4 regions of the Streptomyces sp. NPDC052773 genome follow, and region 3 is predicted to be linked to each of the others. Evidence: riboswitches for the same ligand, from Rfam matches in the RefSeq annotation. Region 3 holds a riboswitch; each other region holds the start of a gene.
What was found. Region 3 has a riboswitch for cyclic di-AMP ahead of ACIG0D_RS05480 (peptidoglycan DD-metalloendopeptidase family protein). Riboswitches for the same ligand answer to the same signal wherever they lie in the genome.

Region 1: linked by a shared signal. The riboswitch ahead of ACIG0D_RS31065 (C40 family peptidase) and the one ahead of ACIG0D_RS05480 (peptidoglycan DD-metalloendopeptidase family protein) in region 3 are both predicted to bind cyclic di-AMP.
Region 2: linked by a shared signal. The riboswitch ahead of ACIG0D_RS10100 (transglycosylase family protein) and the one ahead of ACIG0D_RS05480 (peptidoglycan DD-metalloendopeptidase family protein) in region 3 are both predicted to bind cyclic di-AMP.
Region 4: linked by a shared signal. The riboswitch ahead of ACIG0D_RS16540 (NlpC/P60 family protein) and the one ahead of ACIG0D_RS05480 (peptidoglycan DD-metalloendopeptidase family protein) in region 3 are both predicted to bind cyclic di-AMP.

The regions. Positions count from the first base shown of each region.
Region 1 is NZ_JBITZX010000018.1:147,408-155,048, forward strand. Features, by position in the region: gene ACIG0D_RS31055 (ATP-dependent Clp protease proteolytic subunit) at 1-537, shown strand, start outside; gene ACIG0D_RS31060 (hypothetical protein) at 545-853, shown strand; cyclic di-AMP (ydaO/yuaA leader) riboswitch at 1,210-1,416, shown strand; gene ACIG0D_RS31065 (C40 family peptidase) at 1,420-1,893, shown strand; gene ACIG0D_RS31070 (ATP-binding protein) at 2,049-2,507, opposite strand; gene ACIG0D_RS31075 (helix-turn-helix domain-containing protein) at 2,720-3,580, shown strand; gene ACIG0D_RS31080 (DUF397 domain-containing protein) at 3,590-3,811, shown strand; gene ACIG0D_RS31085 (8-amino-7-oxononanoate synthase) at 3,854-4,981, opposite strand; gene bioB (biotin synthase BioB) at 5,129-6,367, shown strand; gene ACIG0D_RS31095 (adenosylmethionine--8-amino-7-oxononanoate transaminase) at 6,360-7,640, shown strand.
Region 2 is NZ_JBITZX010000003.1:468,202-475,842, reverse strand. Features, by position in the region: gene ACIG0D_RS10125 (NAD(P)/FAD-dependent oxidoreductase) at 1-693, opposite strand, end outside; gene ACIG0D_RS10120 (exopolyphosphatase) at 1,239-2,180, opposite strand; gene ACIG0D_RS10115 (DUF501 domain-containing protein) at 2,177-2,767, opposite strand; gene ACIG0D_RS10110 (septum formation initiator family protein) at 2,788-3,273, opposite strand; gene eno (phosphopyruvate hydratase) at 3,367-4,647, opposite strand; gene ACIG0D_RS10100 (transglycosylase family protein) at 4,974-5,660, opposite strand; cyclic di-AMP (ydaO/yuaA leader) riboswitch at 5,665-5,843, opposite strand; gene ACIG0D_RS10095 (transglycosylase family protein) at 6,025-7,059, opposite strand; gene ACIG0D_RS10090 (cytochrome P450) at 7,274-7,641, opposite strand, start outside.
Region 3 is NZ_JBITZX010000002.1:76,669-84,309, forward strand. Features, by position in the region: gene ACIG0D_RS05470 (TetR/AcrR family transcriptional regulator) at 1-422, shown strand, start outside; gene ACIG0D_RS05475 (SGNH/GDSL hydrolase family protein) at 633-1,418, opposite strand; gene ACIG0D_RS05480 (peptidoglycan DD-metalloendopeptidase family protein) at 1,684-2,685, opposite strand; cyclic di-AMP (ydaO/yuaA leader) riboswitch at 2,690-2,855, opposite strand; gene ACIG0D_RS05485 (alpha-galactosidase) at 3,156-5,240, opposite strand; gene ACIG0D_RS05490 (tyrosine-protein phosphatase) at 5,447-6,244, shown strand; gene ACIG0D_RS05495 (DUF6126 family protein) at 6,332-6,451, opposite strand; gene ACIG0D_RS05500 (helix-turn-helix domain-containing protein) at 6,448-7,026, opposite strand; gene ACIG0D_RS05505 (aspartate aminotransferase family protein) at 7,179-7,641, opposite strand, start outside.
Region 4 is NZ_JBITZX010000006.1:308,318-315,958, reverse strand. Features, by position in the region: gene ACIG0D_RS16550 (peptidoglycan DD-metalloendopeptidase family protein) at 24-1,586, shown strand; gene pcrA (DNA helicase PcrA) at 1,645-4,116, opposite strand; cyclic di-AMP (ydaO/yuaA leader) riboswitch at 4,347-4,516, shown strand; gene ACIG0D_RS16540 (NlpC/P60 family protein) at 4,524-5,717, shown strand; gene ACIG0D_RS16535 (hypothetical protein) at 5,850-6,203, opposite strand; gene ACIG0D_RS16530 (NlpC/P60 family protein) at 6,664-7,641, shown strand, end outside.

The DNA.
Region 1 (7,641 bases), on a different contig from region 3:
CGGATCGTCTTCCTGGGCACACCGATCGACGACACCGCGGCGAACGATGTGATGGCCCAGTTCATGCATCTGGAGTACCAGGCCCCGGACCGGGACATCTCGCTGTACATCAACTCCCCCGGCGGCTCGTTCACCGCCATGTCGGCGCTCTACGACACGATCCGGTACGTGAACTGCGACGTGGAGACGATCTGCCTCGGCCAGGCAGGCTCCTCCGCCGCCGTGCTCCTGGCCGCCGGGACGCCGGGCAAGCGATACGCCCTGCCCGGCGCCCGGGTGGTGATCCGTCAGCCCGCGTTGCCGGAGCCGGTGCGGGGACAGGCCGGCGATCTCGCCATCCAGGCCGAGGAGTTGGTCCGCGTCCGGTCCCGCCTGGAGGAGATGCTGGTACGGCACACCGGGCGCAGCCGGGAGCAGGTGACCGCCGACATCGAGCGGGACACGATCCTCACCGCCCGGGAGGCGCTGGAGTACGGCCTGATCGACCGGATCATCACCGACCGCAGGGCCTCGGGCACCGCGCCCGGCGGGAGGTGAGCCGCCGATGCTGCCGCCCGAACTGCCGCCGCTGCCCGCGCTGACCCGCGCCGAGAGCGAGTTGATCGACCGTTACCTGGAGGTGGTGGACCTGCTCGGCCGGATCAACCCCGGCCGCCACGGTCACACGTACGGCGGACTGCGGGCCGCCCAGGCGCTGGTGGGCAAGGCCGCCGCCCTGCGCGACGCGCTGGCGCTGATGCACCAGCGGGGCGAGACGGAGCTGCACGCGCCGACGCTCGCGCGGGCGCTGCGCGTGCTCGACGGCGAACGCCGCACGGCGCGCGTCACCCTTCCGCCGCGCTCCGACAGTTGACGGCCCGGCACGCGTGAGCGGGGCTCGCCGCGCAGGTGGCGAGGCGTGCGCGGTCCGGCTGAAACGGACTGAACGGATTACCCACGTTCGGCGTAGCCACACCTCCTTTTTCGAGCTGGCTCAGGTTGCGCCGAGGGCGGTCCCTCGGGGCGGAATTGGGCATTCCGTCGCTGGTCCGGGGGGCAGTTGCGGTCTTGACTTCCGATCGCTCGTCAGGGTGTCCACCCGAACGGGTGAGTGGTGAGGAAGACCACAAATCCCCGGTTGCGTTGGGATTTTCGGACATGTGTGAGTCAAGATCCCTGTCTGACGACAAGACCCCGCCACCGCGGCGGGGCGATCCGGGCGGACGCCGAGTCCTGCCGCCGCCTGGATGCCCGGTCGACAGGAAGTGGATCGGCAGGAGTGGAGGACCCAAGCACGACGGGTCGCCGGTACGGACGGCTCCGCGAGGAGACGCCGGATCGAGCAGCCCTTGGGGTGAAGCCGCGGCAACGCGGCCGGGCTACTTCGCCAGCCCGAATCCGACAGGTCATCCTTCACAGGCGGCTGACGAAGGGTTGCGCATGAACGCGCTCAATCGTGTCCCGTCGCTCATGGCCCGGGCCGGCACGGCCTCGGCCCTGACCCTGGCCGCGGTCGGCGGCTCCGTGGTCGCCCCCGGCTTCGCCCCGGAGGCCGCGGCCGCCACGCCGGCAACGAAGGCCCTCCAGGTCGCCGCGTCCAAGAAGGGCTCCCCCTACAAGTGGGGCGCCACCGGACCGAAGCGGTTCGACTGCTCGGGGCTCACGCTCTACTCGTACAAGAAGGCGGGCAAGACCCTGCCGCGTACGGCCGCGGCGCAGTACAACAAGACGCGCCACATCTCCGCGAAGAGCCGCAAGGCCGGAGACCTGGTGTTCTTCCACTCGGGGTCCAACGTGTACCACGTGGGCATCTACGCCGGAAAGGGGAAGATCTGGCACGCCCCGAAGACCGGGGACGTCGTGCGGCTGCAGAAGATCTGGACGAAGAGCGTCTGGTACGGCCGGGTCAAGTGACCCCTGCGGGCCGGTGACGGCGCCCCTGACCCGCCGTCACCGCGCCCGGCAACGTCCGTGAGCGACCAGCCGGGCCCGCGCGCACCCGCGCGCGGGCCCGGCCTGCTTGTCGTGGGGCCGGCGCGCGCGTCGGTTTCGCGGCCGGGAGAGCCGGGTCAGGGTTCCTGCTGCTGTACCGCCGTCACCGGCCGGGCCGGGACCTTCCAGGGGAGTTCGATGGCGACGGTTTTGCCGCCCTCGCGGGTGGGGCGCACTCTCAGCCGGCCGCCGCACTCGGCGGTGAGACAGCGGATGATCACCATGCCGCGGCCGTTGTCCTGCTGCACCGCGTCCGGCAGCCGCTTGGGGAACCTCGGGTGGCTGTCCGTCACACCGATGCGCAAGTGTTCGTCACGGTCCACTTCCACGTCCACCGTGAAGGTGGGTGACTCCCCGAAGGTGTGCTGTACGGCGTTGGTGGCGAGTTCGGAGACGATCAGCCGGATGGTATCGGCCACCTCCGCGTCGGACGGCAGACCCCACTCGGCCAGGGTGCCGACCACATAGGCGCGAGCCGCGGAGACCGAGGCTGGATCGCTCGGCAGAGTGACGGATGCTTCCAGATGGTCTGCCATGGCGATGTCGTCCCTTTCCCACGGGACCGCGGACCGACACGAGGGCGAACGTTCGAGTACGGTCCCGGACTGGTGCTTCGTCGCCAGACTGCCACCATCGGGGCGATCCCGGTGGCGATCCACCAAGATATGCATATATCTGTCGCTCGAAGCGGTGAACTCTGCGACGACAGACCGTATTTGGGCGGCTCGGTTGGAGTAAGGAGGAGCCCATGCAGCACGGTCCTGCGGTACGCCGCCGGAAACTGGGCGCCGAACTGCGTGCGCTGCGCACGGGTGCGGGCCTGACGAGTGGTGAGGCGGCGCGGCTGGTGGGTTGGCACCAGTCCAAGGTGAGCCGGATCGAGACGGGCGCGAGCGGGGTGAAACCGGCCGATGTGCGGTTACTGCTGGATGCCTACGGGGTGAGCGATCCCCAGCTGCGGGAGTTGCTGCTGGTGCTGGCGGGGTCGGGCTGCGGGCAGGGCCGGGACCACTGGTGGCACGCCTATCGCGGGGTGCTGCCGCCCACCTACCGGGACTTCATCAGCCTGGAGTCGCAGGCCAGCGGCATGCGCACCCTGGAGACCTCGGTGGTGCCCGGGCTGCTCCAGACGCCCGAGTACGCCCGCGCGGTGACCCGGGCCGCCGTGGAGGGCCTGGACGAGGACCGGCTGGACACGCTGGTGGAGGTGCGGCTGGCCCGGCAGGACGTCCTGCGCTCCCAGCCGCCGCTGCGGCTCAGCGCGGTGCTGGACGAGGCGGTGCTGCGGCGCGAGGTCGGCGGCCCGGACGTCATGGAGGACCAGCTGCTCCGGCTGATGGAGGCGGCGCGGTTGCCGCAGGTGGGGCTCCAAGTGCTGCCGTTCGCCGCGGGGGCCCACATCGGCGTCACCGGGCCTTTCGTTATCTTCTCATTTTCGAACACTTCTGATCTGGATGTGGTTGTTCTCGACCACTTGACGAGTAGCCTCTATCTCGAACGGAAAGAAGATGTTGGGGCCTACACCGAGGCTTTCGACGCGCTTCGGAGGCACGCCCTGTCACCCGAGGAATCGTTGGAATACATCGCCGGGATAGCTGACGGCGCGTAAGGAGGCACCATGACCGTTCTGCCTCGGAACGTACCTTCCACGACCCATCTATCCGATGTCCACTGGCTGCGCAGCAGCTACAGCACGGGAGCGAACAACTGCGTGGAGACGGCCAGGCCCCGCTCGGGCGCCTGGGCCGGACTGCTCGCCGTACGCGACTCCAAGGACCCGGCCGGGCCCGCGCTGGTCTTCTCACCCGAGACCTGGGCGCACTTCACGGCCGCCGTCTGACCCACCGTCCACCGGGAGCGACGCACGGCCGTGGACGCCGACTCATGGCCGCGTTTCGCCGATCACACGTACAGCGCGTTCGATCTGGTCCCCGGAGAGGTCCGCGCGGGCGGTCAGCCGCAGCCGGGAGATGCCGTCGGGCACGGAAGGAGGTCGGAAGCAGCCCACGGCGAGTCCGGCGGTCCGGCAGTCGGCCGCCCAGCGCACGGCGCTCTCCGGGGACGGAGCGCGCACCGACACCACAGCGGCGTCCGGCCGTACCGCCTCGTGGCCCGCGGCCGTCAGCCGGGCGTGGAGTTCGCCCGCCACCGCGCGCGCCCGCTCCGCCCGCTCCGGCTCGCGGCGCAGCAGCCGCAGGGCCGCCAGGGCCGCGCCCGCCGCCGCCGGGGCGAGCCCCGTGTCGAAGATGAACGTCCGGGCCGCGTTGACCAGGTGGTCGATCACCCGGGCCGGGCCGAGCACCGCGCCGCCCTGACTGCCCAGCGACTTGGAGAGGGTGAGCGTGACGACGACGTCGTCCGCGCCCGCCAGGCCCGCCGCGTACGCGGCACCCCGGCCGCCCGCCCCGAGCACCCCGAGGCCGTGCGCGTCGTCCACCACCAGCCCGGCCCCGTGCTCCCGGCAGGCCGCCGCCAGCTCCGCCAGCGGGGCCGCGTCGCCGTCCACCGAGAAGACCGTGTCGGACACCGCGACGGCCGGCCCGTCGTGGGTCCCGATCGCCTTGCGGACGGCGTCCGGGTCGGCGTGCGCCACCACCTGAGTGGTGCCGCGGGCCAGCCGGCAGCCGTCGATGAGGGAGGCGTGGTTGCCCGCGTCGGAGACGATGAGCGAGCCGTGCGGGGCCAGCGCGGTGACCGCGGCGAGGTTGGCCGCGTAGCCGGAGGAGAAGACCAGGGCGGCCTCGAAGCCGCAGAAGTCGGCCAGCTCGCGTTCGAGTTCCCCGTGGAGTTCGGTGGTGCCGGTGACCAGCCGCGAGCCGGTCGAGCCGCCGCCCCAGACGCGCGCCGCGCGGGCCGCGCCCTCGGTGACCTCGGGGTGGCGGGCCAGGCCCAGGTAGTCGTTGCTCGCGAGGTCCAGCAGGGGCGAGTCGGCGGGCCGGGGCCGCAGGGTGCGGACGAGTCCCGCGCCGCGGCGCAGTTCCGCCTGCTCGTCGATCCAGCCGAACGCCATGGGTCCTCCGGGGATTTTGTAGGCAGTGCACAGACACTAGCGGCCCGTCCCGCGGGCCAGGATGTGGCAATCCACACACCACGAAGTGACGCTGTTGTGCGAACTCTCCTTGGCCCGGAGCACCTCCGTAGGACAGGATCGGCTCTCATGGACCTGCTGAACACGCTGGTGGACAAGGGGCTTCGGCGCGAGCTGCCGACCCGCGAGGAGGCGCTGGCCGTCCTCGCGACGACCGACGACGAACTGCTCGATGTGGTGGCCGCGGCCGGAAAGGTACGCCGCCACTGGTTCGGCCGACGGGTGAAACTCAACTATCTCGTCAACCTGAAGTCCGGCCTGTGTCCGGAAGACTGCTCCTACTGCTCCCAGCGGCTCGGCTCCAAGGCCGACATCCTGAAGTACACCTGGCTCAAGCCCGACGAGGCCTCCAAGGCCGCCGCCGCGGGCCTGGCCGGGGGTGCCAAGCGGGTCTGCCTGGTGGCCAGCGGGCGCGGTCCGACGGACCGGGACGTGGACCGGGTCTCCGAGACCATCAAGGCGATCAAGGAGCAGAACGAGGGCGTCGAGGTGTGCGCCTGCCTGGGTCTGCTCTCCGACGGCCAGGCGGAGCGGCTGCGCGAGGCGGGCGCCGACGCCTACAACCACAACCTGAACACGTCCGAGGGGACGTACGGGGAGATCACGACCACGCACACCTACGCCGACCGGGTCGACACCGTGCAGAAGGCGCACGCGGCGGGCCTGTCGGCGTGCTCCGGCCTGATCGCGGGCATGGGCGAGAGCGACGAGGACCTGGTCGACGTCGTCTACTCGCTGCGCGAGCTGGACCCGGACTCCGTCCCGGTGAACTTCCTGATCCCGTTCGAGGGCACCCCGCTGGCGAAGGAGTGGAACCTCACCCCGCAGCGCTGCCTGCGGATCCTGGCGATGGTGCGGTTCGTCTGCCCCGACGTGGAGGTGCGGATCGCGGGCGGCCGTGAGGTGCATCTGCGCTCCATGCAGCCGCTGGCGCTGCACCTGGCGAACTCCATCTTCCTCGGCGACTACCTCACCAGTGAGGGCCAGGCCGGCAAGGCCGACCTGGAGATGATCGCGGACGCCGGGTTCGAGGTGGAGGGCGCCGACCAGGTGACCCTGCCGGAGCACCGCGCGCAGGCCGGCGGCGGCTGCGGCTCGCACGCGAGCGCGGGCGGCGGGTGCGGGTCCCACGAGGACGCGGGCGCCGGGTGCGGGTCCCACGAGGACGCGGGCGCCGGGTGCGGGTCCCACGAGGGCGGCGGCGTGTGCGGTACGGCCGCCGCGGTGCCGGCGGCGACCGAGCCGCGCACCGACCTGGTCGCCGTACGCCGCCGGGGCGCCGGGACGGATCTCGCGCCCAATGCCTGAGCTGAGCGTGCCGGAGCTGCTCGAACTCGACCGGCGGCACGTCTGGCATCCGTACGGCCCGATGCCGAACCAGCAGGTCCCGCTCGTCGTGGAGTCGGCGAGCGGGGTGCGGCTGAAGCTCGCGGGCGGCTCGGAGGAGCTGGTCGACGGCATGTCGTCCTGGTGGTCGGCCATCCACGGCTACAACCACCCGGTGCTGAACGAGGCGGCGCGCGAGCAGCTGGGGCGGATGAGCCACGTCATGTTCGGCGGGCTCACCCACGAGCCCGCCGTCCGGCTGGCGAAGCTCCTTGTCGACTTGTCGCCCGAGGGGCTGGAGCATGTGTTCCTCGCCGACTCCGGTTCGGTGTCGGTCGAGGTCGCGGTCAAGATGTGCCTCCAGTACTGGCGTTCGCTGGGCCGCCCCGAGAAGCACCGGATGATGACCTGGCGGGGCGGCTACCACGGGGACACCTGGCAGCCGATGGCGGTCTGCGACCCCCAGGGCGGGATGCACCAGCTGTGGACCGGCGTCCTGCCGCGCCAGCTCTTCGCGGACCCGCCGCCCGCCGAGTACGAGGAGGCGTACGCCGACCACCTGCGCACCCTGATCGCCGAGCACGCCCACGAGCTGGCCGCGGTGATCGTCGAGCCGGTGGTGCAGGGCGCGGGCGGGATGCGGTTCCACTCCCCCGCCTATCTGCGGGTGCTGCGGGAGGCGTGCGACGCCCACGACGTGCTGCTGGTGTTCGACGAGATCGCCACCGGGTTCGGCCGTACGGGCGCGCTGTTCGCGGCGGAGCACGCGGCGGTGTCGCCGGACGTGATGTGCGTGGGCAAGTCGCTCACCGGCGGCTATCTGACGCTGGCGGCGACGCTGTGCAACCCCCGGGTGGCGGACGGGATCTCGCAGGGCGAGGTGCCGGTCCTCGCCCACGGCCCGACCTTCATGGGCAACCCGCTGGCCGCCGCGGTGGCCTGCGCCTCGATCGAGCTGCTGCTCGGTCAGGACTGGCTCGCCGACGTCAAGCGGATCGAGGCGGGCCTGCGGGACGGGCTGGCCCCGGCCGCCGGGCTGCCCGGGGTACGGGACGTACGGGTCCTCGGCGCCATCGGGGTCGTCCAGCTCGACCATCCGGTCGACATGGCGGCGGCCACGGCGGCGGCCGTGCGCGAGGGCGTGTGGCTGCGGCCGTTCCGCGATCTGATCTACACGATGCCGCCCTACATCACGGGCGACGCCGACGTGGCACGCATCGCGCGCGCGGTGTGCGCCGCGGCACGGGAGGGATGAC
Region 2 (7,641 bases), on a different contig from region 3:
GCTCTCCAGGTGCTCCTTGCCGTAGGCGCCCAGCTTCGGGCCGACCTCGGGGAGGATCTTGTCGGCGGCGTCGACGAGGATGAAGCGCATGTCCTCGCGGGACACGTTCTTGTAGTACTTGGCCGCGTCGCGGGCCATGTCCTCGACCTCGCCGATCGTCTCGGCGCCGGCGAAGCCACCGCCGATGAAGACGAAGGTGAGCGCCTTGCGGCGGATCTCCTCGTCGGTGGTGGAGTCGGCCTTGTCCAGCTGCTCCAGCACGTGGTTGCGCAGGCCGATGGCCTCCTCGATGCCCTTCATGCCGATGCCCTGCTCGGCGAGGCCGGGGATCGGGAAGGTGCGGGAGACGGCGCCGAGCGCGATCACCAGGTAGTCGAAGGGCAGCTCGTACGCCTCGCCGACCAGCGGGGCGATCGTGGCGACCTTGCGGTCCTGGTCGATGGTGGTGACCCGGCCGGTGAGGACCTCCGCCTTGGGGAGCACGCGTCGCAGCGGGACGACGACGTGACGCGGGGAGATGTTGCCGGCGGCGGTTTCGGGGAGGAAGGGCTGGTAGGTCATGTACGACCGGGGGTCGACGACCGTGACGGTCGCCTCGCCGTAGCGCATCTTCTTCAGAATGCGCCGAGCTGCGTACAGGCCTACGTACCCACCGCCTACTACGAGGATCCTGGGACGCTCCGTGGTGCTCATGCCATCGAGTATCCACCCGGTCGGAGGGGGTGGCTCGTGCGCCCCTTCACAAGCTTCCACAGGCCCTGTGCTACACTCCCCGGCTCGCGTGACTTAGATCATGTCTAAGTGCGGGAACCGTGACCCCGCCCACACCGTTGTCAATGCCGCGTGAGCTGCCTCTCTGGGTCGCGGAGCCCCTCGTGAGCCGTCGGAAACAGTCCGCGGACCGCGTGATTCGAAGGCGCCCCACCCCCTGTTCTGAACATGTTCAAAGGCCAGTCGACCCCCCGAACGGGGCAACCGAAGGCGTTCGACGGCCCTCAGGGACCAAATTCCTTGTGAAGAACTTCACGAACTTTCCCGACGCGGCGTCACCGCGGGGTCCCGAAGGCCGCTCAAACGTGGTCACCGACTGCTCACCAGAGGCCTCTGACCAGGGGGTCGGTGCCGTCGGCGGGGTCGCCGACGGCACCCTTCCCGGCGGGCCGGACCACCGCCCGAAGCGCGGGTCGTCGGGGTCGTCGGCCCGGTAGGTGGACTTCCCGCGCGTCAGTGCACTGCCGTCACGCGACGGACCAGGCGATGCCGTCCAGGATGTCGTGCTCGCTCACCACGACCTCCTCCGCGCCGATCCGCTCCATGATCGCCAGCAGGACGAGGGCGCCGGCGGCGATCACGTCGACCCGGCCGGGGTGCATGGACGGTACGGCGGCGCGCTCGGCGTGGGTGGAGTGCAGCAGCCAGTCGGTGATCTCGCGGACCTTGTCGTGGGAGATCCGGGAGTGGTGGATGGCCGCCGAGTCGTACTCCGGCAGTTCCTGGGCGATCGCCGAGACCGTCGTGACCGATCCGGCCAGGCCCACCAGCGTGCGCGCCTCGCGCAGCGGCACCGTCCGTTCGGCCAGGTCGAGGGCGGCCTCGATGTCGGCGCGCATGGCCGCGACCTGCTCCTCGGTGGGCGGGTCGGTGACCGCGCCGTCCGTCACCAGGTGCCGCTCGGTCATCCGGACGCAGCCGACGTCCACGGAGCGGGCGGCGCGCACATGCTCCTCGCCGACGACCAACTCGGTGGAGCCGCCGCCGATGTCGACCACCAGGAAGGGCCGCTCCAGGTGGTCGTGGCCGGTCAGCTCCTTGGTGGCGCCGGTGAAGGAGAACTCGGCCTCCTGGTCACCGCTGATGACCTCCGGCTCGACCCCGAGGATGTCCACGACGCCGCGCACGAACTCGTCCCGGTTCTCGGCGTCCCGGGAGGCGGAGGTGGCCACGAACCGCAGCCGCTCGGCGCCGTACTCCTTGATGACGGCGGCGTACTCGCGGCAGGCCGCGAAGGTCCGCTCCAGCGCCTCGGGGGCCAGCCGCCCGGTGCGGTCGACGCCCTGGCCGAGCCGCACGATCGTCATACGGCGGTCCAGTTCCGCCAGTTCGCCGGTCTCCGGGTCGCAGTCGGCGACCAGGAGGCGGATGGAGTTCGTACCGCAGTCGATGGCGGCCACCCGGGTCACTGTCCGGCCTCCTCACCGGTGAGGGTCACGCAGGAGCCCTTGCGCCACCACTCGGGCAGCATGGCCAGGGCCTCGTCGCCGAGCGGGTTCACGCCGGGTCCGGCGGCCAGCGAGTGGGCCACCAGGACGTGCAGGCACTTGACCCGGTCCGGCATGCCGCCGGCGCTGGGGAAGCCCTTCAGCTCCTCGATCTCGTCGCGGCGGCGGATGTAGTCCTCGTGCGCGGCGCGGTAGGCGGCGGCCAGCTCGGGGTCGCTCTCCAGCCGGGCCGTCATCTCCTTCATGACGCCGTTCGCCTCGAGCGTGCCGATGGCCGAGTTGGCCTTGGGGCACGTCAGGTAGTACAGCGTCGGGAAGGGCGTGCCGTCGGGCAGCCGCGGGGCCGTCTCCACGACGTCCGGCTGCCCGCAGGGGCAGCGGTGCGCGATCGCGCGCAGCCCGCGGGGCGGCCGGCCGAGCTGCTGCTTGAAGGCCTCGACGTCCGCGTCGGTGGGCTCGGTGCGCGGGGTGGGCGGCAGATCAAACAGCGTCAGCGCGGAGCGCTGCCCTTCAGGGGGGGTGGTCGGGCGGCGGGCGGGAGTTTCCATGCCTGTCTTTCTTCGTCCGTTCAACGGTCCGGGACATCGGCGGCGTCGGCCTTGTCGACGCCGTCCCAGACGTTCGAGTACCAGGGGCGGTCGGCCCCGCCCGTGTCGGTGCGGGACTGCTTGGCCGCGTCCGGGTCGATCACCACGTACCCGGTCTCGCCGGGCATCACATAGTGCAGCCGTTTGCGGATCTGCTGCTCGGCGTACGCGTCGTCCTGCCACCGCGCCTTCTGGTCGCGCAGCCGTTCGACGCGCTCCCGCGCCTGCCGCTGCTCCCGCTCCAGGTCGGCGATCTCGGCGCGCTGGGCGACGTACTGCCTTATCGGGTAGGCGAGCGCCACCACCAGGGAGCAGACCACCAGCGCGAGCAGCGCGGCCCGGCCGGTGAGCCGGGAGCGGCGGGCCTGCCGTTTGGTCTGCGAGCGGTAGACACGGGCGGCGGTCTGCTCGCCGAGCAGTCTGATCCTGGTCGCGGTGGAGAACCGGTCCCGGTCCTTCACGGCCATCGTCCCGCCTCCCGTTCACGCGCGTACGTCCCCGCACACGGTACGGGACCGAGTACGGGGACGTACGTACGACGCTTCCTACGCGAGCGCTGCTCAGCCCTTGAAGCGGGGGAACGCGCTGCGGCCGGCGTACACCGCGGCGTCGTCGAGGATCTCCTCGATGCGCAGCAGCTGGTTGTACTTGGCGACGCGCTCGGAGCGGGCCGGGGCGCCGGTCTTGATCTGGCCGCAGTTGGTGGCGACGGCGAGGTCGGCGATGGTGACGTCCTCGGTCTCGCCGGAGCGGTGGGACATCATGCACTTGTAGCCGTTGCGCTGGGCCAGCTCGACGGCGTCCAGGGTCTCGGTGAGCGAGCCGATCTGGTTCACCTTCACCAGCAGGGCGTTGGCGGCGCCCTCCTCGATGCCCTTGGCCAGGCGCTCCGGGTTGGTGACGAACAGGTCGTCGCCGACGAGCTGGACCTTGTCACCGAGCTGGGCGGTAATGGTCTTCCAGCCCTCCCAGTCGTCCTCGAACAGCGGGTCCTCGATGGAGACCAGCGGGTAGGCGTCGACCAGCTCGGCGTAGTACTCGGTCATCTCGGCGGCCGAGCGGTTCTTGCCCTCGAAGACGTAGGAGCCGTCCTTGTAGAACTCGGACGCGGCCACGTCGAGGGCGAGGGCGATCTGCTCGCCGGGGGTGTAGCCGGCCTCCTTGATGGCCTCGAGGATGAGGTCCAGGGCCTCGCGGTTGGAGCCGAGGTTCGGGGCGAAGCCGCCCTCGTCGCCGAGGCCGGTGGACAGGCCGCGGTTCTTCAGCACCTTCTTGAGGGTGTGGTAGACCTCGGCGCCCCAGCGCAGGGCCTCGGAGAAGGACTCCGCACCGATCGGGGCGATCATGAACTCCTGGATGTCCACGTTGGAGTCGGCGTGCGAGCCGCCGTTCAGGATGTTCATCATCGGCACCGGGAGCAGGTGCGCGTTGGGGCCGCCCAGGTAGCGGAAGAGCGGCAGGTCGCTGGCCTCGGAGGCGGCGTGCGCGACGGCGAGCGAGACGCCGAGGATGGCGTTGGCGCCGAGCGAGCCCTTGTTGTCGGTGGCGTCCAGGTCGAACATGGCCTGGTCGATCAGGCGCTGCTCGGTGGCGTCGTACCCGACCAGCTCCGGGCCGATCTGCTCGATGACGGCCAGGACGGCCTTCTCGACACCCTTGCCGAGGTAGCGGTTCGAGTCGCCGTCGCGCAGCTCGATGGCCTCGAAGGCGCCCGTGGAGGCGCCGGACGGGACGGCGGCACGACCCGTGCTGCCGTCGTCGAGGCCGACCTCGACCTCGACCGTGGGGTTGCCTCGGGAGTCCAGGATTTCCCGGGCTACGACGACGTCGATGGACGGCACGAGCATCTCCTTCGTGGATGTGACGCGGTTGGCAGAACCGCGGGTGTGGCTCTGCGAGACGAGCCTAACCGGCTCCGGGGGATCGGCCAGCCGACCGCCCACCCCGTGGACGGAACCGAGAGTAAATTGTTTCCGAACGGAACAAAGACCGTTTCGGAAAATCCGCCGTCTCGGGCGGGGCGGGCGGGCGGCGGACACGGCAGGCGGGCGCCGCGAACACATGGGCGGCCAGGCGGCGGACGCGCGGCCGGACATGACCCCGCCCCGGCGCGTACGGGGGAGACGCGCCGGGGCGGGGAGTCTGCGGACGTGCCGCTGCTCTCTTCTTACTTGAGGTGCAGCTGCTGGCCCGGGTAGATGACGTCGGCGTCGTCGACGATGTCCTTGTTCAGCTCGAACAGCTTCTGCCAGCCGCCCTTGACGTCGTGCTCCTCGGCGATCGTGCTGAGGGTGTCGCCCTTGACGACCTTGTACTCGCCGTCGCCCTTCTCGACCTTCTTGCCGGTCGGGGTGGTGACGGTCTTCTCGGCCTTCTGGGCCGGCTCGGCGGCCGGGCGCTCGGCGGAGCGGGAGGCCGGCTGCTCCTCGGTCTCGCGGGCGGCGGTGGAGCCGGTGCTCTCGGCGGAGCCGCCGTTGTACGGAGCGCTGGAGAGGTTGACGCCGCAGTGCGGCCACGCGCCCTTGCCCTGGCCCGCGAGGACCTTCTCGGCGATGGCGATCTGCTGCTCCTTGGTGGCCTGGTCGGCCGTGGCGGCGTACTGGGTGCCGCCGTACGCGGCCCAGGTGGAGGCGGAGAACTGCAGGCCGCCGTAGTAGCCGTTGCCGGTGTTGATGGACCAGTTGCCGCCGGACTCGCACTGGGCGACGGCGTCCCACTCGGCGGCGGTGGCGGCGGAGGCGTTGCCGGCCGCCATCAGCGGGCCGGCGACGGCGGCGCCGGCGACACCGGCGATGGCGATGGCGCGGGTGGCCTTGGACGGACGACGGTGCTTGCCCTTGCTGGAAAACAGCATGGATCGATCCCCTCACCGACGCCTACGAGGTGAGCTGTCGGGTTCGGGCCGGTTGAGTTGCCCGGCCGCGGCTCTCGCGAGCTGCGGCTTCACCCCAAGCCGGTTCCGGTGTCGAGTCTCCTCAACGGCCGGGCCCGGCACTTACCTTGGGTCCCCCGCTCCTGCCTACGGCGCTTGAAGCGACGACTGTTCCCGGGCGCCGCTGGCAGGATTCGGCGTTGCGGCAGCCGGGGCTCGCGGTGACGAGCGGCTTTGACCGTAGCCACGCGATCAGCGGAATTTCAAAGACGATCAGGGCTTCTGAGACCTATCTCTCACCATGTTTATAACGGACATTCACCGCGAACCGTATGCTGAAGTCCCGCTACTTTTCTCCCGGTTCAACCCCGACCTCGAGGGTCTGACCGGGGAGGATGAGGTCGGGGTCGGCGCCGACCGTCGCCTTGTTCTCGGCGTAGAGCGCGGACCATCCGCCCTGCAGGTCAAGGGAGTCGGCGATGCCCCAGAGGCTGTCGCCGGAGCGGACCGTGTAGGTGCCGTCGGCCGCGTCGCGGGCGGCGGCGGAGTCACGGGAGGCGTGCCGCCCGGAGGGCTCGGTCGTACGACTGTCGGCGGCCTCCTCCTCGGCGCTGTCACCGCGGTGGCGCCCAGTGCCGGTGGAGCCGCTTTCGCCGGTGCCCGAAGAAGGGGCGTTCTGGCCGGACTTGTCCGACTCGTCGTTCTTGGTGGTGGCCGAAGGAGAGTCACCCTCTCCCCGTGCGTCACCCGACGACGCACCGTCGGTGGCGGCGGGGGACGGCGAAGTCGTGCCAGAACCGGACGATTCGGCATCTTCCGAGGCGCCGGCACCACCGGAAGACAGGGAGGAATCGGAGGATTCGGCCGTTTCCGAGGATCCAGAGTTTTCCGACGAGTCGGACAAGCCGGACTCGGGGCTCGTCGAGGAGTCGTCGGCGTCCGGCGTGGCCGTCGCACCCGACGCGGCGTCAGCCGCGAGACCGGTGTCGACACCGGGCGACGCGGAGTCGCCGTCGAGGCCGGCGAGCAGACCGCAGGTGGGCCAGGCCGCCACGCCCTCGGCGGCCAGGATTCTCTCGGCCACGGCTATCTGCTGCGAACGGCTGGCCACGTCGGGGCTCTCCGCGTAGTCGAGGCCGCCGTACTTCACCCAGTTCTCCTGGGATATCTGCAGACCGCCGTAGTAGCCGTTGCCGTTGTCCGCGCTCCAGGAGCCGCCGCTCTCGCACTCCGCGACCCTGTCCCATGTGGCTCCGCCGGCGGCGCTCGCGCTGGTCGCGCCGAGGAGCGGGATGGCGATGGCGGAACCGGTCACTCCGGCCGCGACGATGAGGGCCGGGGCCTGGCGGGGGCGACGGTGACGACCGTTCCCGGAGAGCATGCGGGGACCTTTCGCGAGACAACGGTGAAGCGCGGCACCGCTGCTGTGACGCTCGGCGCCGCGTTGATGGGTGAACGTATAGGCAGACGATCACTTGTCACAAGTTAATGCCGCACAGATCACGTGAAGATCACAGAGGTGAGGGTGTGTCACCTTTACGGCGGGGCAGGCTCGCTGGTCGCGCCGGGAACCGCGGGCGCAGCCGCGCGCGTCCTCACCGCTCGGGGGTGAACTCCACCGGCAGCGTACGCAGTCCGCGCATGATGAGGCCGCCGCGCCAGCGCAGCTCCGCGGGGTCGACGGCCAGGCGCAGATCCGGGAGGCGGGTGAGGAGGGTGGCGAGCGCGGTCTGGCCCTCCAGCCGGGCCAGCGGGGCGCCCAGGCAGTAGTGGATGCCGTGCCCGTAGCCCAGGTGCTGGTTGTCGCGGCGGGCGAGGTCCAGGGTGTCGGGGTCGGCGAACCGGGCGGGGTCGCGGTCGGCGGCGGCGAGCACGACGAGGACCGGGTCGCCGGGGGCGATGTCCTGTCCGCCGATGGTGAGCGGCTGGGTGGCGAAGCGCCAGGTGGCCAGCTCCACCGGGC
Region 3 (7,641 bases):
CGCTGCTCGGCCGCCGTACCACCGCGCTGCGCCGGCTCCGCGCGGCCCTGCGGTGGTACGCCCCCACGCGTCGGGACAAGGGCTGGCGGCTGTGGATCGAGGGCTGGGCGGCGGCGCTGCGCGAGCCCGCGCTGCGGGAGGTCACCCGGGACCTCGACCGGCGGTGGAAGGCGGCCCTGACCGAGGTCGTCGCCGAGGGCGTGGCCGCGGGCGAGTTCCACTGCCCGGACCCCGAGGCCACCGCGCTGCGCCTCACCGCCCTGCTCGACGGGCTCGCCATACAGCTCACGTCGTACGGCGGCACGGTCTCCCGTACACGGGCCCAGCAGTGGGTGGACGAGGCGCTGGCCCGGGAGTTGGGGCTGCCGCAGGGCCAGGGCGCCCGGCGGCCCGGACCGGCCGGGGGACGCGGGGCGCCGTAGGGGCGGGCACGACCCGCCGGTGGACGCGAGGGCAGGTCCCGGGCCCGGCACCGGACCGGCTACCGCGCCAACGGTCCGGTTACCGCGTCAACGGACCGTCATGCGGCTGACGTCGGCGCCCCGGCACCCCGTCACCCCTGCGACATCGACGCCGCGGTACCCCGCCCCCCGACCGGCAGCCGCCCCGCCCTGACGCCACCTCATGTCACCTCACGCCACCGACGCGATCCGCATCTTGATGTCGTCCGGCGACAGGGTGCCCTTCGCGGTGACATGGTCGCCGGAGGATTCGCCGCGCAGGCGGCGGCCGATCCAGGGCACCAGGTACTCGCGGGCCCAGTGCACGTCGTCCCGGCGGACCTCGAGGGTGCCGCGCGGCGGCAGCGGGGGCCACGGCTGCTCGGGGTCGGCGGGGACGGGCAGGCCGAGGACCTGGCCGGCGCGCAGGGCCACGCGGGTGTGCCCCTCGGGGGAGAGGTGGAGGCGGTCGTGGTCCCAGGCCCGGCGGTCCTGAATGGATTTCAGGGACCACAGGTCGAGTACGGGGCAGCCGTACCGGTCGGCGATGGCCCGCACATGCCCGTTGTACGTCGCGATCTTGCCGCGGAGGTGCTTGAGCAGCGGCACGCCCCGGGTGTCGAAGCCGGTGGTGACGAGCACGGTGCCCGCGGCGGCGGTCAGCGCGGCGACCGCCCGCTCGAACCGCTCGGCGACTTCGTCGGGGTCGGTGCCGGGCCGGATGATGTCGTTGCCGCCGGCGCAGAACGAGACCAGGTCGGGCGCCAGTTCGATGGCCCGCGGCACCTGGTCCGCCACGATCTGGTCGAGCAGCTTTCCGCGCACGGCGAGGTTGGTGTACCGGAAGTCGCCCTCGGGCCGCCGGTCCGCGAGCAGTACCGCGAACCTGTCGGCCCAGCCGACGAACGCCCCGTCGGGGCCGGGGTCGCCGACGCCCTCGGTGAAGCTGTCCCCCACCGCCACGTACGACCCGATCACTGATCTGCTGTCATTCTTCGAATCGTCTGCCACAACGGCCCATGATTCACCTTTGAATGTGACTTACGCGACCGTAGGCAGGGGTTGACGGGCGGTGAGATAAGCCACTCTTCAAGGATTGGTCAACTACGGAATAAGCCACCACCGGAACGTCGCCGAAACGCGCGGGAGCCCGGCACACACCGAAGGCCGGACCCGGGGATCGGGGTCCGGCCATCGGCGGCGCGTGTACGCCGGGGTCAGGAACCGGCGCGGCGGGGAGGCGTCAGAGGGAGACGCCCTTCGAGCGGAGGTAGGCCACCGGGTCCACGTCCGAGCCGTAGTCCGGAGTGGTGCGGATCTCGAAGTGCAGGTGCGGGCCGGTCGAGTTGCCGGTGGAGCCGGAGAGGCCGACCTGCTGGCCGGCGGTCACGGACTGGCCGGCCGACACCGACAGCGAGGACAGGTGGGCGTACTGGGCGTAGTAGCCGTCGGCGAGCTTGATGACGACCTGGTTGCCGTACGCGCCGGCCCAGCCGGCGGAGACGACGGTGCCCGCGCCGACGGCCTTGAGCGAGGTGCCGGTGGGGACGACGAAGTCGACACCGGTGTGGTAGCCGCTGGACCACATGCTGCCCGCGACCTTGTAGGCGGTGCCGACGCCGGCGCCCGCGACCGGGGCGGTGTGGGTGGCGGAGGTGGTGGTCTGGGCGGCGGTGGAGGCCTGCGCGGACGAGGAATCGGCCGGCTTGGAGGACGACGGGGTCGACGCCGAGGACTGGGCCGACTCCGACGACTCGGACGCCTTCGACGAGCCGGACGACTTCTGCGCCGACTGCTGCGGCTGTCCCTGGGAGGACTGCGACGGCTTCGACTCCTCCGCGGGGGAGCTCTCCGGCGCGGTCGCGGTGGCCTTCTCGCCGAGGGAGAGCTTCAGGCCGGGGTGGATCAGCGACGGGTCCTCGCCGACGACGGCGCGGTTGTCGGCGTAGAGCTTCTGCCAGCCGCCGTCGACCTTCTGGTCCTCGGCGATCTTCGAGAGGCAGTCGCCGGACTTCACGGTGTAGAACCGCACCCCGGAGTTCTTCTCGGCGGCCTTCTTCTCCGGTGCCTGCTGCACGGAGGCGACGGACGGGGCCTTCTCGGAAACGGACTGCGGGGTGGCGGCGTAGGCGCCGGCGGCCCCCATCAGGGGCAGCGCGAGCGCGGCGCCACCGGTGCCGGCGACGGCGATGGAACGGGTGAAGCGCTGGGTCTTCGGACGGCGGTGCTTACCCTTCGCGGGCATGGCGAATTCCTCTCCGGCGCCTGCGAGGTGAGCTGTCGGGTGCGGACTGGAGATGCCCGGCCGCGTCGAGACGCGGCTTTACCCCAAGCCTGTTCCGAGGACCGGAACAGGCGGTGAACCTGTGGGTCCCCCGCTCCTGCCGTGCACGGGTGGGTTGGCGCGGGCACCAGGCGGCGGCAGGATTCGGCGTTCCGCCTGGATCGGTGTGGAACGTAAGCGACCTGGACGCACGGGGACAAGCGAAAGGTTGCGCTCTGGTCCTTTTCGATCTCTTCCGCCCCGGAATTCACGGTCACACTGCGTCGATTACGGAGCCTTCCTTTTCCGCGAACGCCCTTGAAAACCGCCTGAATTACGTGAACATGACCGACGACTCACGGTCACGGATATGAGCCTGCTCACGTGACACCGCTCCAGAACTCTTTATTCCAGAGCGAGTTACGACCAAGGCTGCAATTCGGACAGATCGCTCAGATACGACGGAGCCGGAGAACCGTCGCATCGAGGTCACCTCTCAGTCCGAGGCGCACACCGTGATGCAGCAGCACACCACCTCGGTGCACTTCGCCCGTTTCACGGCATTCGTACGACGCTGTCGGGTCGAGGCCGCGCAGCCGCAGCGCCGGTACGGGTTCCCCGTGATGCTGGGCCTGGAGCCAGGCGAGCACGACCGCCTCCTCCCCGAGGACGTACTGGACGGCGCTCAGCCCGCCGCCCGGAGGCCGCAGGCGGTACAGGTCGCCGCGCTGGACCAGCGGCCGGATCTCCTTGTAGAGGTCCACCCAGTCGCGCGCTTCCGCCAGCTCCTCGTCGCTCCAGCGGGTGAGGTCGCCGCCGACGCCGAGCACCCCGGCCATGGCGCTGACGAAGCGGAAGCGCAGCGAGCTGACCCGGCCGTTGAGCTGGGTGTTGGGGCTGTCCGTGACCCAGGCGGCCATCACGCGCGCGGGGTGGATCTGGCTGAAGCCGTGCTGGATGGCGAGGCGGTCGAGGGGATCGGTGTTGTCGGAGGTCCACACCTGGTCGGTGCGGCTGAGCACGCCGAGGTCGATCCGGCCGCCGCCGCCCGAGCAGGACTCGAAGGCGACACCGGGGTGAGCCGCGCGCAGCCGGTCCAGCAGGGCGTACACCGCCCGCACGTGGTCGGTCCACAGCCGCTGCGGATAGGGCTCGCCGGGCCAGCCCGCGTCGGTGAAGCAACGGTTGAAGTCCCACTTCACATAGTCGATGGGGGCACTGGAGAGCAGCGTGTGCAGCTGCTCCCACAGATACTCCTGGACATCCTCCCGAGCCAGGTTCAGTACGAGCTGATTGCGGAATTCCGTCCGCTTTCGTCCCGTCTGGTGCTGCACCCAGTCCGGGTGGGCCCGGTACAGCTCGCTGTCCGGGTTGACCATCTCCGGCTCGACCCAGATCCCGAACTGCATTCCGAGGGCGTGCACCTCTTCGGCGAGCGGCTTGAGACCGGCCGGGAAGCGGTCCGGGTTGGGCGTCCAGTCGCCCAGGCCCGCGCGGTCGCTGGTGCGGGCGCCGAACCAGCCGTCGTCGACGACGAACAGCTCGACGCCGATCTCCGCGGCCCGCCGGGCGAGCGCGCGCTGCCCGTCCTCCGAGATGTCGAAGCCCGTGGCCTCCCAGGAGTTGAACAGCACCGGCCGGTCCCGGTCCGCGTCGGGGATGACATGGGCGCGCTGGTAGGCATGCCAGGCGCGGCTCGCGCCGCCGAAGCCCTCGTCGCTCCACAGACCGGCGAAGACGGGTGTGGTGAAGGACTCCCCCGCCGCGAGCCGCGTCAGCCCCGAGTCGTCGTGTCCGGCGCCGCCGGTGATCTGCACGCGCGCGTCGGGCAGCAGGGCAACGGCGATCCGCCAGGAGCCGGACCAGCCGAGCGCGCAGCCGTAGACCTCGCCGCGCTCCTCCGTCGCGTCGGTGTCCAGGGCGACCCAGGGCAGGTGCTGGTGCCCGGTGTGGCCGCGGCGGCTGCCGATGACCTGCTCGCCGTAGGTGAGCGGCGCGGTGGTCAGCCGGGACTCCGCGGCCCACCGGCCGTGCAGGTGGGACAGCCGCCAGCCGTCGCGCTCGGGCAGCGTCCAGGTGGCGGAGTCGGCGCGCAGCAACTCCACCGCGGGCCCCTCGTTGCGCAGCGTCGCCCAGCGTTCGACGACGTCGTCCCGCATCCGGTAGTGCAGGGTGATCGTCAGTCCCGCGTCCCGGAACCGCAGCCGCAGCTCCTCGTCCGCGCTCCCGGGGTGCGCGATCTCGTACGTCTCGAAGGCCCACTCGGTGCCCCGCCGCTCCTCGGTGCGCACCGACAGGGCGGGGCGGACGAACCGGGGGCCGCCCTCGACCGGGTACTCCTCGCGGCCGTCGAGCGCGGACTCGAAGGGCCAGGCGTCCGGCAGCGGGCGGGCGGCGAGGGCTTCCGCGTCGGCGAGGGCGATCCTCGGCCCCCAGTGCAGGTGCAGCAGCTCGTCGTCCTCGGTGAGATGGACCGCGTAACCGCTCCTCGGTCCCGACAGCAGCCACGTCCGCCCGTCCTCGGCGATGTCCAGCATCACGCCCCCCACAGATTCCGACAGCCCCGCTCAAGCCCCGACATCATCAAGGCGTGAGAGGCCTCTCGGCAACGCCTGTGGACAACCGGACCCCGGCCGGGTATGCCCCCTGTGGACAACTCATTGCCTCAGGAATCCATGTCGTATGGTCGGAGGCGTGCCCGCCGACGACCAGCGCCGGCGGCGCCGACTGGGAGGGAGCCCACGTGACGCAGCAGGTCCCGTCGACCGAGCCCGAACTGGCCGGAGTGCGCAACTTCCGAGACGTGGGCGGCCTGCCGACCGTCGACGGACGCCGGGTGCGGTACGGCGTGCTCTACCGCAGCGGCCACCTCGCGCACGCCACCGCCGAGGACGCGGCCTTCCTCTCCTCCCTGGGCCTGCACACGATCTTCGACTTCCGCAACGCGGCGGACCAGAAGCTGGAGGGTCCGGACGTCGAGCTGCCGGGCGTGCGCAATGTGAACCTGCCGCTGAGCGACCCGGCCGACGGCGCCGAGTTCTGGAAGATGGTGCGCGACGGCGATCTGGACCAGCTGCGGGACCTGCTCGGGGACGGCAAGGCGGCCGACCGGATGATCGGCTCGTACCGCATGATCATCAAGGAGCGCACCGCCGAGCACTCCCGGGTGCTGCACGCCCTCGCCGAGGACAGCGTGCCCGCCCTGATGCACTGCGCGGCGGGCAAGGACCGCGCGGGTCTGTCGGTGGCGGTGACGCTGCTCGCCCTGGGCGTCGAGCGCGAGGCGATCCTCGCCGACTACCTTGAGTCCAACGCCAAGCACCGCCGCTACAAGGTGCACCGCAGCAGCAGCTCCGCCGCGGCCTACTCCCCCGAGGTCATGGAGCTGCTGAGCCCCCTCTTCGACGCGCGCGCCGAGTATCTGTCGGCGGCGTTCGACACCATCGAGGAGACCTGGGGCGGCGTCGACGCGTACCTGGAACAGGGCCTGAAGGTCACCCCGCAGACCCGGGAGCGGCTGCGGGAGCGCCTGCTCGACTGAGCCGGGGCGAACCGGGGCGCGGATGCCGCCCGCGCCCGGCCCCCCTGCTTCGGCCCTGCTGCCCTTCGGCCCCGCTTCCCTTCGGCCTTACTTCCCGCCGAGCGCGAACAGCAGGTAGAGGAAGGCGGCGAAGGCGTGCCCCGCCACCACGTAGATGAACAGCCGCACCCAGATCTGGCGGTCGAACTTCTGCTGGACACGGCTCATGACGTCTCTCCGGTGAGGTGGGTGGCGGGGCCGAGGCACAGCGCGGCCGTGGGGCTCTGGAGCAGGGTGTGGACGAAGAGCAGGTCGACCCCGTCCTGGTCCTGCGCCGCGATGCGGTGCGGGGTCAGGGAGTCGAAGTGCGCGCTGTCGCCGGGGCCGAGCCGGTGCGTGGTGTCCCCGAGGCTCAGCCGCAGCCGCCCCTTGAGGACGTACAGCCACTCCTCCCCGGGGTGCACGCGCACGATGTCGCCCTGGGAGCCGTAGGGGGCGTGCACGCGCAGCGCCTGCATGCCGCGTCCGGGTGCGCCGGCCGGCCAGTACGTCCAGCCGCCCGCCGCGGTGGGTTCCATCGCGGCACCGCGCACCACGGCGTCCCGGTCGGCGACCGTCTCGCCGAGCAGTTCGGAGACGGTCGTACCGTAGACCCTGGCGAGGGCGAGCAGCATCGGCAGCGACGGCTGGCGCTGCCCGGTCTCCAGCCGGGAGAGGTGGGCGGGCGACAGCCCGGCCGCGCGCGCCGCCGCCTCCAGGGTGAGGGAGGCCCGGCGGCGCAGGGCGCGTAGCTGCGGGGCCATGGCCGACAGGTCACCGGACGGCTCGGGGCCGGCCTCGGGCTCGGGTTCGGCGGGAGAGGAGTTCACCACTCCATTCAGCCGGGGCATTGCCCATGGGGCAAATTTCTTGCCTCAGGGGCAAAATCAGGAAAGTCACCCCGGGCCCTCGGAAGCTACCTGTTGGCCACCGCCTGCTTCATCAGCGTCTTCCCGAAGTCCCACATCAGACCGCCGCCGCTGTGCGCCTCGTCCATCACGGCCGTGAAGGCGTCCACGAACCGGTCCACCTCCCGCTCCCCGATGATGAGCGGCGGGATGAGTTTGATCACCTCCAGGTGGTCGCCGGAGACCTGGGTGAGGATCCGGTGCCGCTGGAGCAGCGGGACGACCACCATCTGTGCGAACAGGCCCTTGCGGGCCGCCTGGAGCATGGCCCAGTGGCCGCGCAGCTTCAGCGACCTGGGCCGGCCGAACTCGATGCCGATCATCAGGCCACGGCCGCGTACGTCGGCGAGCAGTTCGTACGTGTCGATCAGCGCGGTGAGCCGGGACTTCAGCAGCTCGCCGGTGGCGCGGACCCCGGCGACGATCTGCTCGTTCTCCATGACCGACAGCACCGCCAGGCCGGCCGCCATG
Region 4 (7,641 bases), on a different contig from region 3:
TTGTCGAGGCGAAAGAGAAGTTGGTGAACGACCGTCACCCGTCGGGGAGCATGACCACCCCGGCCCCGGCTTCCGACGCCGCCTCGGCGCACTACGCGTCGTACGGCACCCAGGAAGCCCACTACGGGGACTTCACCACATACGGCGGCCATCAGGCCAACGGTTTTGACACCGGCGGCCACCCCACCGCCACCACGACCTTCCAGGCCGACCCCCTGTTCGGCGACATGACCGGCGGCCACGACACGGGCGCGTACGACAGCTCCCAGTGGTCCACCGGCAGTCACGACACCCTGAACCAGGACCCGTACGCGGCCCAGCACCACACCGCCTACGAGACCGGCGCCTACGACACCACCGCCTGGACCACCGGCTACCAGCAGCTCGCCGGCATCCCGCACCAGACCGCCGCGCCCGACACCAGCGGCCAGTGGGACGCGAGCGCCTGGCTCCAGCCCGAGCAGACCGGCGGCCCCGCCGACCAGACGCAGCAGTGGGAGTGGGGCACGCAGGCCTTCGACACCGGGGCGTACGACGCCACGCAGTGGAACACCGCCGGCGGCGACACCGAGCAGCAGGGCACCGCCACCTTCGAGCAGGTGACGTACGAGGAACCCGCGGCCTACGACGAGTCCGCTTCGTACGACGAGACCGCGTCGTACGAGGAGACCGCCGGCTACGACCCGGCCGGTCACGAGGGCGGAACCGCCTACGAGGAGACCGGGCAAACCGTTCCGCCGCAGGACGGCCTGACCGCCACCGGTGAACTCCCCGCCGTCGAACTCCTCGACGACCAGGAGGAGGTCACCCCCGCGCCCGCCCCGCGCGCGGCCTCCCGCAGCGGCTCCCGCTCCCGCCGCCGTACGCCCGCCAAGCGCTCCGCGCTGCTGACGGTGGCCGTTCCCTCGGCGTGTGTCATGGGTGTCGCGGGCATCGCCGCCGCCTCCGTCGGCACCTTCTCCGCCGAGGACGCCCAGGAGTCCTCGACGACCGCGGCCGACGCCCAGCCGGTGAAACCCTCCACGGCCAACAACAAGCTCGACACCCAGCTGGAGAGCCTCTCCGCCGAGGCGGACGACTTCGCCGACCGGGCCAGCCGCACCCAGGAGCGCATCGACCTCAAGGCGCAGCAGGAAGCTGAGCGCAAGCGGGCCGCCGAGGAGGCCGCCCGCAAGGAACGGCTCCGCCCGAAGTTCGCCCTCCCGGTCGCCCAGCACGGGCTCAGCGCCTACTACGGCCAGTCCGGCATCAACTGGATGTCGCTGCACACCGGCATCGACTTCCCCGTCTCGTACGGCTCGACCGTGATGGCCGCGACCGACGGCACCGTCCGCACGGAGTGGAACAGCGCCTACGGCAACATGATGATCGTGACCGCGAAGGACGGCACGGAGACCTGGTACTGCCACCTCTCCAGCTACCGCGTGGCCTCCGGTACGACGGTCAAGGCCGGTGACCCGATCGCGTACTCCGGGAACTCCGGCAACTCCACCGGCCCGCACCTGCACTTCGAGGTCCGCCCGGGCGGTGGCGCGGCCATAGACCCGCTGTCCTGGCTGCGCAGCCACGGCCTGGACCCGACGTAGTCAGCGCACTCCCGAGTGAGCCCCCGCCCGTCCGGCGGGGGCTTTCCCGTGGCACCGGCTACAGCTTCTCCACCGGCGCGTAGCGCAGCAGCAGCCGCTTCGGCTTGGCGTCGCCGAAGTCGATCGTCGCCTCGGCGTTGGCGCCCGTGCCCTTGACCCCGACGACGGTGCCGAGCCCGAACTGGTCGTGCGTGACGCGGTCGCCGACGGCCAGGGACACCACCGGCTTCTCCGCGGTGCGGCGGGTGGCGAACCCGCCGGACGCCGACGAGCGTGAACGGGACGACGACAGGGAGGCCGCCACGCCCGACACCGGTCCCGCCGGGGCCGCGACGGCGCCGGTGCGCTTCCAGTCGACGTACGCCGCCGGGATCTCCTCCAGGAAGCGGGACGGCGGGTTGTACTGCGGCTGGCCCCAGGCGCTGCGCATCGAGGACCGGGTGAGATACAGCCGCTCCCGCGCGCGCGTGATGCCCACGTACGCCAGGCGGCGCTCCTCCTCCAGCTCCTTGGTCTGGCCGAGGGCGCGCATGTGCGGGAAGACGCCGTCCTCCATGCCGGTGAGGAAGACGACCGGGAACTCCAGGCCCTTGGCGGTGTGCAGGGTCATCAGGGTGATGACGCCGTCGCCGTCCTCCTCGTCGGGGATCTGGTCGGAGTCGGCGACCAGCGCGACCTGCTCCAGGAAGTCGGCGAGCGTGCCGGTCTCCCCCTCGCCGCGCTCCTGTTCGAACTCCAGGGCGACGGCGGCGAGTTCCTGGAGGTTCTCGATCCGGGTCTCGTCCTGCGGATCGGTGGAGGCCTGCAACTCGGCGAGATAGCCGGTGCGTTCGAGCACCGCCTCCAGGATGGTCGCCGGTCCGGCGCCGGACTCGACGATCGTGCGCAGCTCCTCCATCAGCGCGTTGAACCGCTTGACCGCGTTGGTGGACCGCGCGGCCATGCCGTACGCCTCGTCGACGCGCTTGAGCGCCTGCGGGAAGCTGATCTTCTCGCGCTGGGCGAGCGCGTCGATCATGGCCTCCGCGCGCTCCCCGATACCGCGCTTGGGCACGTTCAGGATGCGGCGCAGCGGGACCGAGTCCTCGGGGTTGGCGAGGACGCGCAGGTAGGCCAGGACGTCCCGGACCTCCTTGCGCTCGTAGAAGCGGACGCCGCCGACGACCTTGTAGGGCAGGCCGACGCGGATGAAGACCTCTTCGAAGACACGGGACTGGGCGTTGGTGCGGTAGAAGACGGCGACGTCGCCGGCCTTCGCCTCGCCCGCGTCCGTGAGGCGGTCTATCTCGTCGGCGACGAACTGGGCCTCGTCGTGCTCGGTGTCTGCGACGTACCCGGTGATGCGGGCGCCCTGGCCGGCGTTGGTCCACAGGTTCTTGGGGCGGCGGGACTCGTTGCGCTCGATGACCGCGTTGGCGGCGGAGAGGATCGTCTGGGTGGAGCGGTAGTTCTGCTCCAGCAGGATCGTCGTCGCGTCCGGGTAGTCCTCCTCGAACTGGAGGATGTTGCGGATGGTCGCGCCGCGGAAGGCGTAGATCGACTGGTCGGCGTCACCGACGACGCACAGCTCGGCGGGCGGGAGGTCGGCCTCGCTCGGCGGGACGTCCTCGTCGTGCTCGCCGGTGCCGACCAGCTCGCGGACCAGGGCGTACTGCGCGTGGTTGGTGTCCTGGTACTCGTCGACCAGGACGTGGCGGAAGCGGCGGCGGTAGTGCTCCGCCACGTCCGGGAAGGCGCGCAGCAGGTTGACCGTCGTCATGATCAGGTCGTCGAAGTCGAGGGCGTTCGCCTCGCGCAGCCGCGACTGGTAGAGGGCGTAGGCCTGGGCGAGGGTCTTCTCGAAGCCGTCGGAGGCCTGGGCGGCGAAGTCCTCCTCGTCGATCAGCTCGTTCTTCAGGTTGCTGATCTTGGCGCTGAAGGACTTGGGCGGGAAGCGCTTGGGGTCGAGGTCCAGGTCGCGGCAGACCAGGGCCATCAGGCGCTTGGAGTCGGCGGCGTCGTAGATGGAGAACGACGAGGTGAAGCCGAGCTTCTTGGACTCGCGGCGCAGGATGCGCACGCACGCGCTGTGGAAGGTCATCACCCACATCGCGTTCGCGCGCGGGCCCACCAGTTGCTCGACGCGCTCCTTCATCTCGCCCGCGGCCTTGTTGGTGAAGGTGATCGCGAGGATCTGGCCCGGGTGCACGCCCCGCTCGGCCAGCAGGTAGGCGATGCGGTGGGTGAGCACGCGGGTCTTGCCCGAGCCGGCGCCGGCCACGATGAGCAGGGGGGAGCCGGAGTGGACGACGGCGGCGCGCTGGTTGTCGTTCAGGCCCTCCAGGAGGGCGGCCGAGTCGACCGCCGGCCGGGGAGCACCGTCGCGGTAGTAAGCGTCCCGGTCCGGCGGCACGTCGAACTTCCCGCCGAACAGATCGTCCGGAAGCGACTCCGGAACGTGATCGTCCTCGGGCGGCGGCGGGGGCTCCTCCTCGTGCCCGCGAGGGGCCCGGAGGTCCGCCAGGAAGCTGTCGTCAAAGAGGCTGCTCATCGCTCTCCGAGTCTAGGGTGCCCCACTGACAACCGAGGGCCGCCCGGAGAACATCACAACGGCCTTCGGCCGACACACGCCGTTCAGGTTCGGCCACGGCCTGCGACGCCGCCCGGAAGGTCACGAAAATGTATCGGGCATATCACCCACCAACCTTCACAGCAGCCACACGAGTTGGCTACCGTTCCGCGCAGGCCGTACGACCTCCTACCGGCGAACGTCGCCGGGCCGCGCGGCCTCCGCCGAGTCCGGCGCGCCCGCACAGCGGCCGGAGCCGGGGACCCAACCGACTCTGGGGTGAATCGGCCCTCCCCCCTTGGGGAGGGGCTGTAGGGCAACCCTTCCTCACGACCCGCCCGAACCCGACAGCTAACCCGGTAGGCGGCCCATGGAAGGAGTCGCCTCCCTTGGCGTCGCACCGCAAGTCCCGTCCCACCCCGCGCGTGGCCGGCATACGCACCCCCGCCCTCGCCACCGCGGCCCTCACCTCCGTGGCCCTGCTGTCGCAGACCGCCGACGCCGCCCCGTCGGCCGACGAGAAGCCGAGCCTCGAGGAGGTCGAGAAGAAGGTCGACGATCTCTACCGCCAGGCGGAGTCGGCGACCGAGAAGTACAACGCGGCCAAGGAGAAGACCGCCAAGCAGCGCAAGCGGGTCGACACCCTCCTCGACGACGTCGCCCAGCGGGCCCAGAAGCTCAACGAGGCCCGCGAGGAGCTGGGCTCCTACGCCGCGGCCCAGTACCGCACCGGCGCCGCCGCGCCCGGCACCGCGACCCTGCTGCTCGCGGACTCGCCGCAGGACTACTTCGACCGGACCCACCTGATGGACCGGCTGACCAGCCGCCAGAAGGAATCGGTCGACGACTACTTCGCCCAGCAGTCCGAGACGATGAAGAAGCGCCAGGAGGCCGCCGAGAGCCTTCAGACGCTCACCGAGTCCCAGGCCGACCTGAAGGCGGCCAAGGCGACCGTCCAGAAGAAACTCGCCACCGCGCGGGAGCTGCTGTCGCGGCTGACCGCCGAGGAGAAGGCGCGGCTCGCGGCGATCGAGAAGCGCGAGCAGGAGGAGGCGGCGCGCAAGGCCGCGGAGCTGGCCCGGCAGCAGGCGGAGGAGCAGCGGCGGCGGGAACGGGAAGAGGAAGAGCAGGCGGCGACGGCCCCGCAGGAGGACACGGGCGGCCCTTCGACCTCACCCTCCGCCGGCACCGGCGAGACCGCCGCCCCGGCCGACTCCACGTACGCCGCCAAGGCCGAGAAGGCGATCGCCTTCGCCCGCGCCCAGATCGGCAAGCCGTACGTCTGGGGCGCCACCGGCCCGGACTCGTACGACTGCTCCGGCCTCACCCAGGCCGCCTGGAAGGCCGCGGGCGTCACCCTCCCGCGCACCACCTACGACCAGGTGAACGCCGGCACCGCGGTCCCGCTGTCCGCCGCCCTCCCCGGTGACCTGGTCTTCTTCTACGACGACGTCACCCACGTGGGCATCTACATCGGCAACGGGATGATGATCCACGCGCCGAAGCCCGGGGCGTACGTCCGGGAGGAGTCGGTCTACTACGACGGCGAGTCGTCGATCCACAGCGTGGTGCGCCCGGCCTGAGGCGGGGTGGGGGCGCGGAGGCACGGCGAGGGCGCGGGGGGGTCCGGGCGGGCGCCCGGGTCCGGGAGCGCGCGGGGCGCACGCGCATGAGGTGCGCCCCTTCGGCCGCCCGGCCACCCGGGCGCGCCGGGATCAGGTCCAGAGCACCGCGATGAAGATGTTCGCGGTGGTCAGCAGGCCCACCAGCCCGAAGAGGCCCTTGCCCACCTTCTCCTCGTCCCGCTTCACGTAGACCAGACCGAGGATCACGATCAGCAGGGCCAGCTTCACGCCGATCTTGATGTTGTTCACCGTCTGGTCGTCGGCCTGGTTGAGGCCGACCAGGATCACGCCGGTGACCAGCATCGTCAGCGCGCCGTGCAGCATCGCCGGGACGAAGCGGGCGGTGCCCTGGCCCATCGCCTTCATCTGGGTGAGGAAGCCGCCGAGGAGCGAGGCGATGCCGATGATGTGCAGGCCGACGAAGAGATGGATGAGTACGTCCATGGGGCCGGAGCCTAACGAGGCCCTCCCCCGCCACCCGACACCGGCCCGTCACTGCGGCGCAGGGAGAGGCGGGCGCACAGGCAGGGGCCTCAGGGCGAGGGCGGGCGCACATACCCGGGCGCACATATCCGGCGCATAAATGCGGCCCATAGCATCCTGCTCCGCTCCCCCGTCCCGGTTTCGTCACTTCGGTCAGCACACTGCGTGATCCGGGCAGCCCCGCAGAAACGTCACGGTCACATACGGTCACCCGACAGCCCGCTCCCGTCACTTCCGTACTTCTCGCCACCGCTCGGACATATCGGGGCCTAGCGTCCTCCCCCAGGCGTCCGGCTCCCCACCGCCGCCCGGGCCTGGGGCGGCAGCCGGACGTCTCCGCCGAGAAGGTCCGGCGGCGGATCCGCTCCCCTGTGGGAAACCGCCGCCGGACCGCGGCCGAAGGGAAGGACGTGCAGACCACGTGGCAGCCCACCGCAAGTCCCGGCATCGCTCGGCCGGCGGTCATCGGGCCCGTACGGCGGCGGCCATCGCGCTCGCGGGCGCGGCGACCGCGACGGCCTTCGACGGGACGGGGCACGCCGAGCCCGAGCCGACACCGGCGCAGGTGAAGGCCACGGTCGACAAGCTGTACCAGGAGGCCGAGGTGGCCACCGAGAAGTACAACGGCGCCAAGGAGAAGGCCGACGCGGCCCAGCGGCGGCTCACGACCCTCCAGGACGAGGCGGCCCGGAAGGCGGAGGACCTGAACTCGGCGCGGGAAGCCCTCGGGTCCTTCGCCGCGGCGCAGTACCGCCGCGGCAGCCTGCCCCCGGCGCTGCACCTGGCGCTGTCGGACGACCCCGACCGGTACCTCGACGGCGCCTCGTTCGCCGAACGGGCCGGTGACCGCCGGTCGGCCGCCGTGGCCCGCGTCCGCGAGCAGCTGCGGGAGATCGAGCAACTGCGCGGCGCAGCGCGGATCGAGCTGGCCGCCCTCACCTCACGCCGGGCGGAGCTGAAGCGGCACAAGAAGACGATCACCGGCAAGCTCGACACGGCCCGGCGCCTGCTGTCCCGGCTGACGGCCGAGGAACGGGCACGGCTCGCCGGGGAGAGCCCGGGCACGGGGCGTGCCTCACGCGCCGGGACGACCGGACGGCACCGTCTCGCGGCTCCGGGCAGCCCGGTTGCGGCCCCCGACTCCCGCGCGGCGGCGGCCGTCTCCTACGCCTACTCCAAGCTCGGCAGCCCCTACGTCTGGGGCGCCACCGGACCCGACGCCTTCGACTGTTCGGGCCTGGTGCAGGCCGCGTACCGCTCCGCCGGCGTCTCCCTGCCCCGCACCACCTACGCCCAGATCGGCGCCGGCCGCCGCGTCACCCGCTCCGAACTCCTCCCGGGTGACCTGGTGTTCTTCTACTCCGGCGTCAGCCACGTGGGCATCTACGTCGGCAACGGG